Regions from separate parts of the Saccharopolyspora gloriosae genome, predicted to be linked through region 2. Evidence: riboswitches for the same ligand, from Rfam matches in the RefSeq annotation. Region 2 holds a riboswitch; each other region holds the start of a gene.

Region 1 (4,274 bases), 270 kb from region 2:
GCGTCGATGCGGCTGCTGGAGCGGGCCGACACCGAGCCGTGCCTGCGCACCGCGCTGCTGCACCTGCTGATGCACCTGCCGGAGCAGCGCGACCGGATCTCGCCGGTGCTGCCGGCGGATCTGGACGAGCACGACGCCGCCCGGCTCCGCCGCTGCTTGACCGTCCCCGACTTCACCGATCCGAGCTGTGCGGCGGGAATCGGCCGGGCCTGGCCGTCCCCGGCGCACTGGGGGAGCCTCGCGCCGATCACCGGTCCGGTCCGAGCCGGTGCGGAGCTCGCCGAGCTGTGGGACGCCGAGACCGCCGCGCTGCGCGCCTACCAGGGCGCGCGCGCCGAGCACGAGATCCACCACGCGTTCGGCTGGCCGGAGCTGCCGGAACCGCCGGAACCCGTCACGCCCGCGTCCGGCGCCTACCGGCGGCTGCTGGAGCAGGAGTCGACGGCGGGCCAGCGCATCGAATTGCTGCGCGCGGAGTCGGGCGCGGTACCGGGCGGGAACTGGGACCGGTCGGTCACGGCGTGGGACGAGGACGCCTACCTGCGGCGGAACCTGCGCCCGGCGCCGGGGCCGGTGCTGGACGTGGCCTGCGGCACCGGGCGCTGGACGCGGGTGCTGGCCGAGCAGGTCGGCCCGGACCGGGTGCTCGGCCTGGACTCGGCGGCGCCGTTGCTGGAGGTGGCGCGCGCGGCGGTCCCGGGCGTGCTGTTCACCGAGGGCGACGCGCGGGCGCTGCCGTTCCCGGACGCCTTCCTCGGCGCGGTGAACTGCTCCGACGCGCTGCACCTGCTGCCCGAGCCGCAGCGGGTGATCGCGGAAGTGGCGCGCTGCCTGCATCCGGCGGGCACCTTCACGGCGACCACCTACCGGCCGGGGACGCGCGCGTTCCAGCGCTACTTCCAGCGCTGCCACGAGCGGGTGTTCGGGCTGCGGTCGTTCGAACCGGAGACGATCGCCGAGGCGTTCGGGTCGGTCGGATTGGACGTGGTGGATTCCAGCGGGCCCGGCTCCTTCCTGTACCTCACCGCCCGCCGCCGGGCCGTCGGACGCGGCGGAATGGGGGCGGTGGCGGTCTGATCCGCGCTCCGGCGGAATTTCGCCCGGTTTTTTCCAGAATTGCCGGGAACCAATCCGGCCGACTATCCGACGGTCTCGGGCGCCTCGTTCCGCGGAGGCTCGGCCGAACGTCGCGCACGGCCCTTGCCGGAACACCGCGCGAGCATCCGCTCCGATGTTCCGGCAAGGGTCATCGACGTCATAGTTCTTTCGGCGGCGCCGGTTTTCCGGCGCTCATACCTGCGCGGACGCAGTTTCCGCGTGTCGTCGCTGCTGCGTTCCGACGTCCGGCGCACTTGACATTCCTCAGCGGGACTGCGAACTTTTCACCCGTTCAAGCGACGGTGTTCAGGAAGCCGGTGTGACTCCGGCGCGGTCCCGCCACTGTGAGTGGGGAGCCCGCCTCCACCCGTGCCACTGCCCGACAGGGTGGGAAGGCCGGAGGCCAGGGTTCTGATCCACGAGCCAGGACACTGGCATCGTCGTACCGATTCGTACGGGGTCGCGGAGCTCCGGAGGAGGTACGTGGTGCTGCGCATCGACGCATCGCGCCCGACGGGCGCAACTTTCCCCTCGGACCCTTGTGGTCTCCCCCGGGCGTAGCCCGCCTTCGATCGTCGCTGACCGGACCGGCTTCGGGAGACACGTGCGTCCTGTTCCTGCCACCACTGATCAGTCCTATTCGGACTCGTTGATCGAGTCCGCTCTGGCCGGCGCGTTCTGCGGCGCCGACGGGGGAACACCGCAGCAGACCACGGCCGCGGTGGCGTTCCTGACCGTGCAGGCCGCCCGGCACACCGGTCGCGGCACCGGCTACGTCAACACCGTGCTCAGCGTGCGGGTCGGCCCGGCCGTCGGTTCCTGCGCCGTGGAACCCGGCGCGCTCGACGAGGACGCGGTGCGCGACACCGTCGGGCGCAGCGTCGCCGAACTGCTGGCGCACCCGCTGCGCCCGGTCCGGGTGGCCGCGCTGGACGCCTACCTCGCCGCGACCACTCCGCACGGCGCGCACCCGCTGGCCCGCCAGGTACGGGTCCCGGCGGGGGATTCGCTGGCGAAGTCGATGGCGCGGGCCCGCGCGGTGGCCGCGATCACCCGGGCCCCCGAGGGCGGCCGGGTGGCGGTGATCGGCGTGGTGAACTCGCTGCTCGCCGCGTTGCGGGAGCGCGGGCTGACCTGCGTTCCGTGCGACCTCAAGGGTGGCCGGACCGAGTGGGACGAGCCGATCCTGACCGACCACGCGGCCGCGATCGAGGGCGCCGACGCGGTGCTGGCCTCGGGAATGGTGCTCGGCAACGGCACGTTCGACGAGATCGCCGCGGCCTGCGCGGCGCGCGACCTGCCGCTGACCCTGTTCGCCCAGACCGGGGCCGCGGTGCTGCGGGAACTGCTCGGCGGCCCGGTGCAGGCGCTATCGGCGGAGCCGTACCCGTTCTTCTGGCTCTCCGGCGAGGAGACCACGATCCACACCTACGAGGCGCCGCGATGACCGGTCGGGCACCGGCCCGGTCCGAGTCGCCGCTGGACCTGATAGGCAACACCCCGCTGCTGCGCGTCACCACCCCGATCGCCTTCGAGCACCCGGGTTTCTGGGCGAAGCTGGAGGGCGTGGCGCCGGGCGGGATGAAGGCCAGGGCGGCGCACGCGATGCTGGCGGGCGCGCGCGAGCGCGGCGAGCTGCGCCCCGGCGGCACGGTAGTCGAATCCACCAGCGGCACCTTGGGGATCGGCCTGGCGTGCGTCGGGGTGGCGTGGGGGCATCCGGTGGTCGTCGTCGCCGACGACGAGCTCGACGACATGACCCGCGCCCTGCTCACCGCCTACGGCGTGCGGGTGGAGCTGGTGCGGTCGCCGCACCCGGTGGGCGGTTGGCAGCGCGCCCGGCTGGAGCGGGTGCGGGAGCTGATGGCGACGCTGCCCGACCCGTACTGGCCGGACCAGTACAACAACCCGGACAACGTCACCGGGTACCACGGGCTGGGCCGCGAACTGCTCGACCAGCTCGACGACGTCGAGGTCGTGGTGTGCAGCGTCGGCACCGGCGGTCACAGCGCCGGGATCGCGCAGGTGCTGCGCGAGCACCGTCCGGAGGCCCGCCTGGTCGGGGTCGACGCGGCGGGCTCCACGGTGTTCGGCGATCCGGCGGTGAAGCGCCTGATGCGCGGTCTGGGCAGCAGCATCCACCCGGGCAACGTGGACTACGCGGCGTTCGACGAAGTGCACTGGGTCGGGGCGGCGGAGGCCGTCGCGGGCTGCCGGCGGCTGGCTGCGGGGTCGTTCGCCACCGGTGGGTGGAGCACCGGCGCGGTGGCGCTGGTCGCGTCCTGGTGCGCGCGCGAACTGGGCTCAGACCGAGTCGCCGCCGTGTTCCCCGACGGGCCGCACCGGTACTGGCGGACGATCTACGACGCGGACTTCCACGCCGCCCAGAACCTGCCCGATCCGGTCACCGAACCATCCGAAACGGACGGAATTCCGTCCGAAGTGGACAGCAAGACGAGTTGGAGGAGGTCGCGCAAGGTGGTCGATCCCTGCGCCCATCGCACCGCCGGTTCGGCGGGCTGCCCGGTCTGCGAGGTGCGGGAATGAACCGCGCCGCGTTCGCCAGGCTGTCCCCGGCCGCGAAGCTGCTGGTGATCAACCAGTTCGGCATCAACGTCGGCTTCTACATGCTGATGCCGTTCCTGGCCGCGTACATGAGCGGGAACCTCGGCTACGGCGCCGCCGTGGTCGGCCTGGTGCTCGGTGTCCGGAACCTGAGCCAGCAGGGCATGTTCCTGCTCGGCGGGACCGCCGCGGACCGGCTCGGCTGCCGCCCGATGATCATCGCGGGCTGCGCGTTGCGGGTGGTGTCGTTCGGCTTGTTCGCCGTGTTCACCTCGCTGCCGGGCCTGTTCGCCGCGGCGATCCTCACCGGGCTGGCCGGTGCGCTGTTCAACCCGGCGGTGCGCACCTACCTGATGCACGAGGCGGGGGAGCGGCGAGCCGAGGTGTTCGCCGTGTTCAACGTCTTCCAGCACGCGGGCACGCTGGTCGGGCCGCTGCTCGGCGCGGCCCTGCTGGCGGTGGACTTCCGCGTCATCGCGCTGGTGGCGTGCGTGGCGTTCGCGGTGCTCACCGCCGCGCAGCTGCTGGTGCTGCCGCACCGGGAGGTCGAGCCGCAGCAGCAGAGCGTGCTGGGCAGCTGGCGGGAAGTGGTGCTCAACCGCCGCTTCCTC
Region 2 (4,274 bases):
GCCCGCTGAAGTTGTTCGCGAGGGTCAACGCCGACCCGCCGGTCCGGGACAGCGCCACGGCGGGATCCACCAAGGCGCCGTCGACGCCCGAGACCTCGGAGGTCATGCCCGCGTCGTCGAGGACGAAGGTCCAGCCGCCGATCCGTCCGGCCAGCAGCACCGCGCTGCACTCGACGTCGCCGAGCGCGGTGCGCGGCAGCGAGGTGTGCTCGTCGGAGCGCTCCGGCGGCAAGGTGCACGGCCGCACGTGCCGGAGCTTCGCCCCCAGCACCTCCAGCGCTTCGAGCGGCTGCAGGTCGCGCACCAGGTGCACGAGCTGGTGCGGGTCCTCCGCGCCGAGATCGGAGATCCATGCGGGGCCGCCTTCGGAATCCAGGGTGTCCGCGGGGAACGTCGGTGCTGTCATCGGTGGTCCTCGTCAAGCGTCGATCTTGTGATGGCGACACTCTGCACCAGACCCCCGACAACGAGCCCCGCGAGCACCCGGGTCGTCCGTTCGGTGGAACCGGCGGGCTGCGCGATGAGTTCCCGCGCACCGAGCGGTCGAACTCGTGGAACGGACGATTCGAGGAGGACGACGATGAGCTTGCCCGAGGTCGTGTCGCGGGAGGAATGGCTCGCCGCGCGCAAGGAACTGCTGGCGAGGGAGAAGGCGGCGACGAAGGCGCGGGACGCGCTCAACGCGGACCGGCGGCGGTTGCCGATGGTCCGCATCGACGAGGACTACCGGTTCGACGGCCCGGACGGGACGGCCACCTTGCTCGACCTGTTCGGCGGGCGCCGCCAGCTGCTGATCTACCACTTCATGTTCGACCCGAGCTGGGACGCGGGCTGTCCGAGCTGCTCGGGGTTCGTCGACCAGTTCGGCGACCTCACGCACCTGCGCGCGCGGGACACCTCGCTGGTCGTGGTCTCGCGGGCGCCGCTGGACAAGATCGAACCGTTCAAGGAGCGGATGGGCTGGACGTTCCCGTGGTACTCCTCCGGCGGCGGCCGGTTCAACCACGACTTCCACGTCACCCACGACGAATCGGTGTCGCCGATCGAGTACAACTACCGCACCAGGGCGGAGCTGGAGCGGGCCGGGGTCGGCTACTACGTCGAAGGCTCCGAGCCGTTCGAACTCCCCGGCCTGAGCGTGTTCCTGCGCGACGGGGACGCCGTGTTCCACACCTACTCCACGTACGCGCGCGGCCTCGACGGCCTCGGCAGCACCACGAGCCTGCTCGACCTCACCGCGCTGGGCAGGCAGGAGGAGTGGGAGGAACCGAAGGGGCGGGCGAGTGCCGTCGGCGCCCCGGCGGGCAGCGACAAGGTCCGCTACCACGACGAGTACTGATCACCGGCGGCGCAGCGAGGTCGGGCGATGACCGCGGGTCCGCCCGCATCGGGTGGTTCACATGTTTCTTGACAACGATCAACGCAGGCTGAAAGGTTGTCGCGACGTTCCACTGCGACGGTGTGCAGGAAGCCGGTGAGGAATCCGGCGCGGTCCCGCCACTGTGAATGGGGAGCCGCGTCCACTGGGGCCACTGCCGGGAAACCGGTGGGAAGGCGGGGCGCGGCGCTGATCCATGAGCCAGGAGACTGGCACCGTCGTACCGATTCGCACGGGGTCGCGGAGCCCCGAGGAGGTACGAAGTGCACCCGAACTCGTTGTACGCGCCGGATTCCGGTCGGTCCCCCGAGTCCTGCCGCGCCGCGTGAGCGGCGTGCTCGGCCGCAGGCGGCTGCTCGCGGGTGTCGCGGGAGCGTTCGCCGCGGTGCCCCTGGTGTCCTGTTCCGGCGGTTCCGGGTCGAGCCCGGGGCGGCTGCGGGTGGCGTTCCCCGCGGGCGGGGCGACCGAATCCCTGGACCCGCACACCGGCTCGCTGTTCGTCGACCAGGCGAGGGCGAAAGCGCTGTTCGACACGCTCGTCGGCTACGCCGACGACATGAGCGTGGTGCCCCGCCTCGCCGAGTGGTGGCAGCCTGATCCGACCGGCACCCGCTGGCGGATCCGGCTGCGCCCGGCGAAGTTCCACGACGGACGCCCGGTGACCGCCGAAGACGTGCTCTACACGTACCGGCGCATCGCCGACGACTCCACCGCGGCGCAGGCGAGCGCGCACTTCGGAGACGTGGACTTCGCGGCCAGCACGGCGATCTCGGCCACCGAACTGGAACTGGTGCTCGGCGCGCCGAACTTCGAGTTCCCCGCCGCGTGGGGCGCCCCCGCCACCGAGATCGTGCCCGCCGGAACGACCGACTTCACCGCCCCCGTCGGCTCCGGACCGTTCCGCTTCGTGTCCTTCGAACCCGGCAAACCCGCCGTGTTCGCGCGGTTCGACGACCACTGGTCCGGCCCGGCCACCCCGGCCGAGCTGGAGTTCGTGCCGATGGAGGAGGAGAGCGCGCGGGTCAACGCGCTGCTGTCCGGTCAGGTCGACTACGCCCACGACGTCAGCGCGAACTCGGTGCGACTGCTGGAGCAGGGCGGCCGGGCGCGCGTGCACTCCGCGCCGTTCGGCACCATGCAGTCGCTGCTGCTCAAGGTCGACCGGCCCCCGTTCTCCGACCCCAGGCTGGTGCGCGCGGTGCGGGCGGGGCTGGACCGCCGAGCGCTGCTCGACATCGCGCTCAGCGGCCAGGGACGGATCGGCAACGACCTGTTCGGCGCCGGTCTGCGGTTCTACCCGGCGGGCCTGCCCGAACCCGTCCGCGACCCGGAGCTCGCCCGGTCGCTGCTGCGGGAGGCCCGCGCCGACGGGCTCGGCTGGGAGTTGCAGACCAGCTCCGTCGACCCGTACTTCGAGTCGGCGGCGAGCCTCATCTCCCAGCAGCTGGGCGACATCGGGATGCGCGTGACGCCGCGGGTCGGGCCGTCGGAAACGTACTTCTCCGACATCAAGGAGCACGGCGTGGCCTCCCTGAGCAGGACCGCCGCGTTGCCGGTGCCGACGTTCCTCGGCCAGCGCATGACCTCCGACGCGGGCGGCAACAACTACACCGGCTACCGCTCCGCCGAATTCGACGCGCTGCACGCCGAAGCTCTGTCCACAGCCGACGAACATCGGCGGGCGGCCCTGCTGGCGCGGGCGCAGCGGTTGTCGCGGGAGCACAGCGGCATGGTGGTGTGGGGCTTCAGCGGCTGGAACGTCGCCACCTCCGACCAGGTGTCCGGCGTGCGCGGAGCACCACCGAACTCCCTGGACTGGGCCCGGTTCGACCGGGTGAGCGTGGGGTGATCGCGCTCGCTCCGCGGCTGCGCGGGGCGGCCCCCGGTGCTCGGGTGCTCGGCGCGGTGCTGTCCCGGATCGGCGTCGCGGTGGCGCAGATCGCGCTGGTCGCCGTCGGCGTGTTCGCGCTCACCGCGCTGCTGCCCGGCGACACCGCCGAAGTCGTCCTCGGCGAGCACGCCGACACCGGGCAGGTCGACGCGCTGCGGCGGCGCCTCGGCCTGGACGAGCCGCTGGGCACCCGATTCCTGGACTGGGCGGCGGGAATCCTGCACGGCGACCTCGGCACCTCGCTGCGCACCGGGCGCCCGGTGGTCGACGAGATCGCGGGCAACGCCGCGACGACGGTGCTGCTGGCGGTGCTGACCCTGCTGATCGTGCTGCCGCTGGCGCTGTGGCTGGGCGCGCGCAGCGGACTGCGCGCCGGATCCCGGTTCGACCGCTCGGTGAACTTCGCGGTGGTGCTGCTGAACTCGGTGCCCGAGTTCGCGCTGGCGCTGCTGCTGGTGGGCGTGTTCTCGGTGCAGGCGGGCTGGTTGCCCGCGACGGCCGCCGGGTTGTCCGGCTGGTCGTTGGCGGCCGAACCCGCGGTGCTGGTGCTGCCGGTGGCGGTCCTGGTGGCCAAGCAGCTGTCCGCGCTGGCCAGGCAGGTCCGCGCCGGCGTGGTGGTCGCGAACTCCGCGGAGTTCGCGACGCACGCGCGACGCGCCGGGCTCGGTGCGCGCGCGGTGGTGCTGCGCCACGTGCTGCCGAACGCGATCGGCCCGGTGCTGCAACAACTCGGGCGCACCGTGGACGGGCTGCTCGGCGGCGTGGTCGTGGTGGAGGCGCTGTTCGCGCTCGACGGGCTCGGGTCCGGGTTCGTCGAGGCGGTGCGCGCCCGGGACCTGCCCGCGGTGCAGGGCTACGCGCTGCTGTTCGCCGCGGTCACGATCGGCGTCAACGCGGTCGTCGACCTGGCGGCGCGCCGGTTCCGGGCGGGCGCGCGATGAGCCGCGTCCTCGGCTGGGTGCTGCTCGGCGTGCCGCTGCTGGCGGCGCTGGCCGGACCGCTGCT
Region 3 (4,274 bases), 2.8 Mb from region 2:
TCACCGGTCTCCTCGTGCAGCCTGCCGAGCGCGCGGAACGCGGCCTCCTCGCCGACCTTCCACTTCGCCGACTTCACGAACTGGAACACGCCGATCGACCAGCCCTGGTTCCAGCCGCGCAGCGCGAGTCCGAACGCGCTGGTCGACTTCCCCTTCATCTCCCCGGTGTGCACGATCAGCAGCGGACGGTTGCGCCGCTGCCGCGTGGTCAACCCGTCTTGCGGAACAGAACTCGGCTTTCCCTGAGGCATGGGCTCAGACCCTAGGCCACCTCGGTCGGGCGCCGGACCGGCTGTCGCGGACCTCACCGTCTCCGGTCGGCTCGAAAACGCCTCGCAGCAACCGTTTTCCGGCCCACCGGCGGCGAATCGCGCGTCGGCCGGATTGGAGCCGACCGACATCGGTGGACTGCTGAGACGCGCTCACCGACGGGTCGTCCCGGTGCGAAAAAAAGCGCCCCCGCGCTCGACCGACCTGGGGGTCATCGGGAGCGCGAGGGCACTTCGTGGTCCACCCCTGGGGGTCAGGTGGACGAGGAAGAGCTTACCAACTACGCCGGGATATTCCTACTCCGCCCGGACCGGGTCGTAACCGAATCGGAATCAAGCGGCCCGAGCGGCGGTGTCGCGGGCCGCGCGCACGACCCCGGCGACGGCGTCGGCGGAGAGCTCCTCCAGCCGCAGGCAGGCCCCGCCGAGTGCGGTGGCGACCTGGCCGGCGAGGCCGAGGCGCACCATGCCCTGCTCGCAGTCGACCACCACCGACGCCACGCCGAGCCCGGCGAGCAGGCCCGCCGCGCGCATCGAGTCCCGCACCGCCTGCTGCGCCCTGGCGCGCCCGGTTCCGCCGCCACCGGCGGGAACCGTGGACTTGCCGTCGGTGAGCAGCACCAGCAGCGGACGCCTGCGCGGGTCGCGGGTGCGCTCGGTGGTCACGACCTGGCGGACCTTGAGCAGCCCGGTGGCCAGCGGCGTGCGGCCACCGGTGCGCAGGTCCCGCATCCGGGTGGCGGCGATCTCCACCGACGACGTGGGCGGCAGCGCGAGCTCGGCGTCCTCGCCGCGGAAGGTCACCACGCCGACCTTGTCCCGGCGCTGGTAGGCGTCACGCAGCAAGGAGAGCACGGCGCCGCTGACGGCGGACATGCGTTCGCGGGCGGCCATCGAGCCGGAGGCGTCGACGGCGAACAGCACGAGGTTGCCTTCGCGGCCTTCGCGCACCGACTTCCGGACGTCCCCGCGGTGCAGGACCAGTCCGGGGCCGCTGCGCCCGCGCGCCCGCTGGTGCGGGGCCGCCGCGATCAGCGTGGACGGCAGATGCACCCCATGTCCGTCCACTGTGGAGGATCGGACGGTCTGGCCGCTGCGGGACCGGGCGCGGGAACGCCTGCCGGGAGCGCCTTCGCCGACCCCGGGGACTTCGAGCAACCGAGCCCGGAACGCCGGTGCGGGCGCGGCCGGGGGCTTGCTCGCGGGAGCCCGACCGTTTCCGTCGTCCTGCCGCGAGCCGCCGTCGCCGTTCGGCGCGGGCGCCTCCGGCGGGGTCTGCGCCTCGCCACCGCCCGGCCCGTCCGGGCCGTCGTCCGGTCCGCCGTCGGGGGCACCGCCGCCGGGCCCGCCCGGCCCGTCGTCGGGACCGTCCGGCGGTTCCTCCCCGCCGTCGTCCTGCGCGGAACCCCGGTCGTCGCCCGGCTGGTCCTGCGCGTGCTGGGCGGCGTCGTTGAGCGCCTGCTGCAGCTGATCCTCTTCGACGCCGGGCTCGTCGAACGGGTCGCGGCGCCGCCGGTGCGGCAGCGCCAGCCGGGCCGCGGCCTCCACGTCCGATTCGGCCACGGCGTCCGCGCCGCGCCACGCGGCGTGCGCCACGGCGGTCCGGGCCAGCACCAGGTCCGCGCGCATGCCGTCCACGTCGAACGACGCGCACAGCGCGGAAATGCGCCGCAGCTCCGCGTCGGGCAGCCGCACCGACTCCACCCGGGACCGCGCCTCGGTGATCCGCCGCGCCAGGTCGGCGTCCGCGTCGGCCCACCGCGCCGCGAAACCCGCCGGGTCCGCCTCGAACGCGAGCCGCCTGCGCACCACCTCGGTGCGCGTCGCCACGTCGCGCGACGCCGCGACCTGCACGGTGAGCCCGAACCGGTCGAGCAGCTGCGGACGCAGCTCGCCCTCCTCCGGGTTCATGGTGCCCACCAGCAGGAACGAGGCCGCGTGCGTGACCGACACGCCTTCGCGCTCCACGTGCGCGCGGCCCATCGCCGCCGCGTCCAGCAGCAGGTCCACGAGGTGGTCGTGCAGCAGGTTGACCTCGTCGACGTAGAGCACGCCGCGGTGCGCCGCCGCCAGCAGACCGGGCTGGTAGGCGCTGACGCCCTCGGTCAGCGCGCGTTCCAGGTCGAGCGAGCCGACGAGCCGGTCCTCGGTGGCGCCGACCGGCAGCTCGACCAGTTCCGCGGGCCGCCGCACCCCGGTGATCTCGGCGTGCGGGCCGTCCGGGCACTGCGGGTCGGGCCGGTCCGGGGCGCAGCCGAAGCGGCAGCCGGGCACGACGTCCAGCGCGGGCAGCAGCGACGCCAGGGCGCGCACCACCGTCGACTTCGCGGTGCCCTTCTCGCCGCGCACCAGCACACCGCCGATGCGCGGGTGCACCGCGTTCAGCAGCAGCGCCAGCCGCAGGTCGTCGTGCCCGACCACCGCGGTGAACGGGAAGCGCGGGCTCGCGGGAGCAGTCATGCCAGGTGTTCCTTCCTCGGGTCTCGGACGCCCCGATGTCGGCTGCGCCAAGGCGAGGCAGTGTCCTGACTCCCGGATCAACGCGGGACCCCGGCCTTCCCAGGCAGCAGCGTTCGCCGACGCGCCCGGTGGCTCGCGAGGGAGGCCCGCTCCCCGGTCACAGTGGCGCCGACCGTGCCGGACTCGCACCGGCTTCCTGACCTGCCTTGGCTGGGACCAGCGTGCATCGTCGCAGATCACGGACGGCCGAGGAACAGCCGCGACGGGCTCAGCGCAGCGAGCCGGGGTATCGGTGCATGTCGACGTGCGGGATGCCGTCTTCGAGATACTCCTCACCCGAGGGTTCGAACCCGAAGCCGCGGTAGAACTCCAGCGCGTAGGTCTGCGCCGACAGCGTCGCCGGGGCGCGCTGGATCTCGGCGAGCGCGGCGCGCATCAGCTTGCGCCCGAGGCCGAGACCGCGGGCCTCCTTCGCGGTGGCGACGCGGCCGATGCGGAAGGTGCCGTCGGGGTCTTCGAGCAGCCGCAGGTAGCCGAGCACGTACCCGTCGGCGGAGTCGATCCAGAAGTGCCGAGTGCTGTTCTCCAGGTCCCGGCCGTCGAGCTCCGGGTACGGGCAGCTCTGCTCGACCACGAACACGTCCACGCGCAGGCGGAGCATGCGGTAGAAGTCCTCAGCGTCGAGGTCGGCCGTGTAGGCGCGGTGGACTGCGGTGGCGAGCGGTTGCAGGGTCACCATCACGGGATATCACATTCCGGCTACGACACCTGCGGTCACCTGCGGCGGAAGTAGCGCAGACCACGTCCTGCGCCCGGCCCGCGCGCGGCCGCGGAAATCGGGAAGTGCAGCGCACGAACGCGCCTCGGCCACCCGAAGCGGACATTCCCGATGAACAGGTCGGCTCCGCCCGAGAACGACGGCGCGCCGGACGTCCCATCCACCGGGACGACCACCTCCGTTCAGAGCCGGGCCGCGACGTCCGAGGAGACCGCCGCGATCCGGGTGTACACGCCGGGCGTGCCGGGCCGCCCGCATCCGGTGCCGTAGGACACGACGCCGATCAGCCTGCCGTCGGTGACGAGCGGCCCGCCGGAGTCCCCGGCGCACGCGTCCCGGCCGCCTTCCGGCGCTCCCGCGCACACCCGCGTTCCCGGTTCGTAGTCGGAGTACGCGGCCCGGCAGTCCGCGTCGGAGCTGATCGGCACCTCGGCGGAGCGCAGCACCTCCGAGGACGAGCCGGTCTCGGCGGTGCGCCCCCAGCCGTAGACCCGGGCCTGCTTGCCCGGCCGGTACGGCTCGGCGTCCCCGGGTTCGGCCATCGGCAGCGGCTGCTGCGCGGCGGGAGCGGTCAAGGTCAGCACCGCCACGTCGTATCCCTCGGTGACGTCCCGGAATTCCGGGTGCACCCACACGCCCCCGACCGCGCCGTCGGTTCCCCCGGTGTCGCGCAGGTCCGCCCGGCCGGTGATCGCGCGCAGCGCCGCGGGGTCGCGGCCGTCGACGCAGTGCGCGGCGGTGACGACCTTGATCGGCGTGACGAGGGT

Evidence for each region. A riboswitch is a leader RNA that binds a small molecule or an ion and turns the genes downstream of it on or off. The one in region 2 is predicted to bind cobalamin.
Region 1: it holds a riboswitch for cobalamin, as region 2 does, so the genes downstream of both, BJ969_RS11040 (Rossmann-like domain-containing protein) here and BJ969_RS10100 (ABC transporter substrate-binding protein) in region 2, are expected to answer to the same signal.
Region 3: it holds a riboswitch for cobalamin, as region 2 does, so the genes downstream of both, BJ969_RS21935 (putative cobaltochelatase) here and BJ969_RS10100 (ABC transporter substrate-binding protein) in region 2, are expected to answer to the same signal.

What each region holds. Positions count from the first base shown of each region.
Region 1 is NZ_JACHIV010000001.1:2,492,027-2,496,300, forward strand. Features, by position in the region: gene BJ969_RS11035 (class I SAM-dependent methyltransferase) at 1-1,077, shown strand, start outside; cobalamin riboswitch at 1,384-1,552, shown strand; gene BJ969_RS11040 (Rossmann-like domain-containing protein) at 1,703-2,545, shown strand; gene BJ969_RS11045 (PLP-dependent cysteine synthase family protein) at 2,542-3,645, shown strand; gene BJ969_RS11050 (MFS transporter) at 3,642-4,274, shown strand, end outside.
Region 2 is NZ_JACHIV010000001.1:2,222,294-2,226,567, forward strand. Features, by position in the region: gene BJ969_RS10090 (hypothetical protein) at 1-406, opposite strand, end outside; gene BJ969_RS10095 (DUF899 domain-containing protein) at 581-1,339, shown strand; cobalamin riboswitch at 1,419-1,610, shown strand; gene BJ969_RS10100 (ABC transporter substrate-binding protein) at 1,704-3,227, shown strand; gene BJ969_RS10105 (ABC transporter permease) at 3,224-4,210, shown strand; gene BJ969_RS10110 (ABC transporter permease) at 4,207-4,274, shown strand, end outside.
Region 3 is NZ_JACHIV010000001.1:5,053,771-5,058,044, forward strand. Features, by position in the region: gene cobO (cob(I)yrinic acid a,c-diamide adenosyltransferase) at 1-251, opposite strand, end outside; gene BJ969_RS21935 (putative cobaltochelatase) at 603-2,729, opposite strand; cobalamin riboswitch at 2,788-2,928, opposite strand; gene BJ969_RS21940 (GNAT family N-acetyltransferase) at 2,998-3,468, opposite strand; gene BJ969_RS21945 (trypsin-like serine protease) at 3,690-4,274, opposite strand, start outside.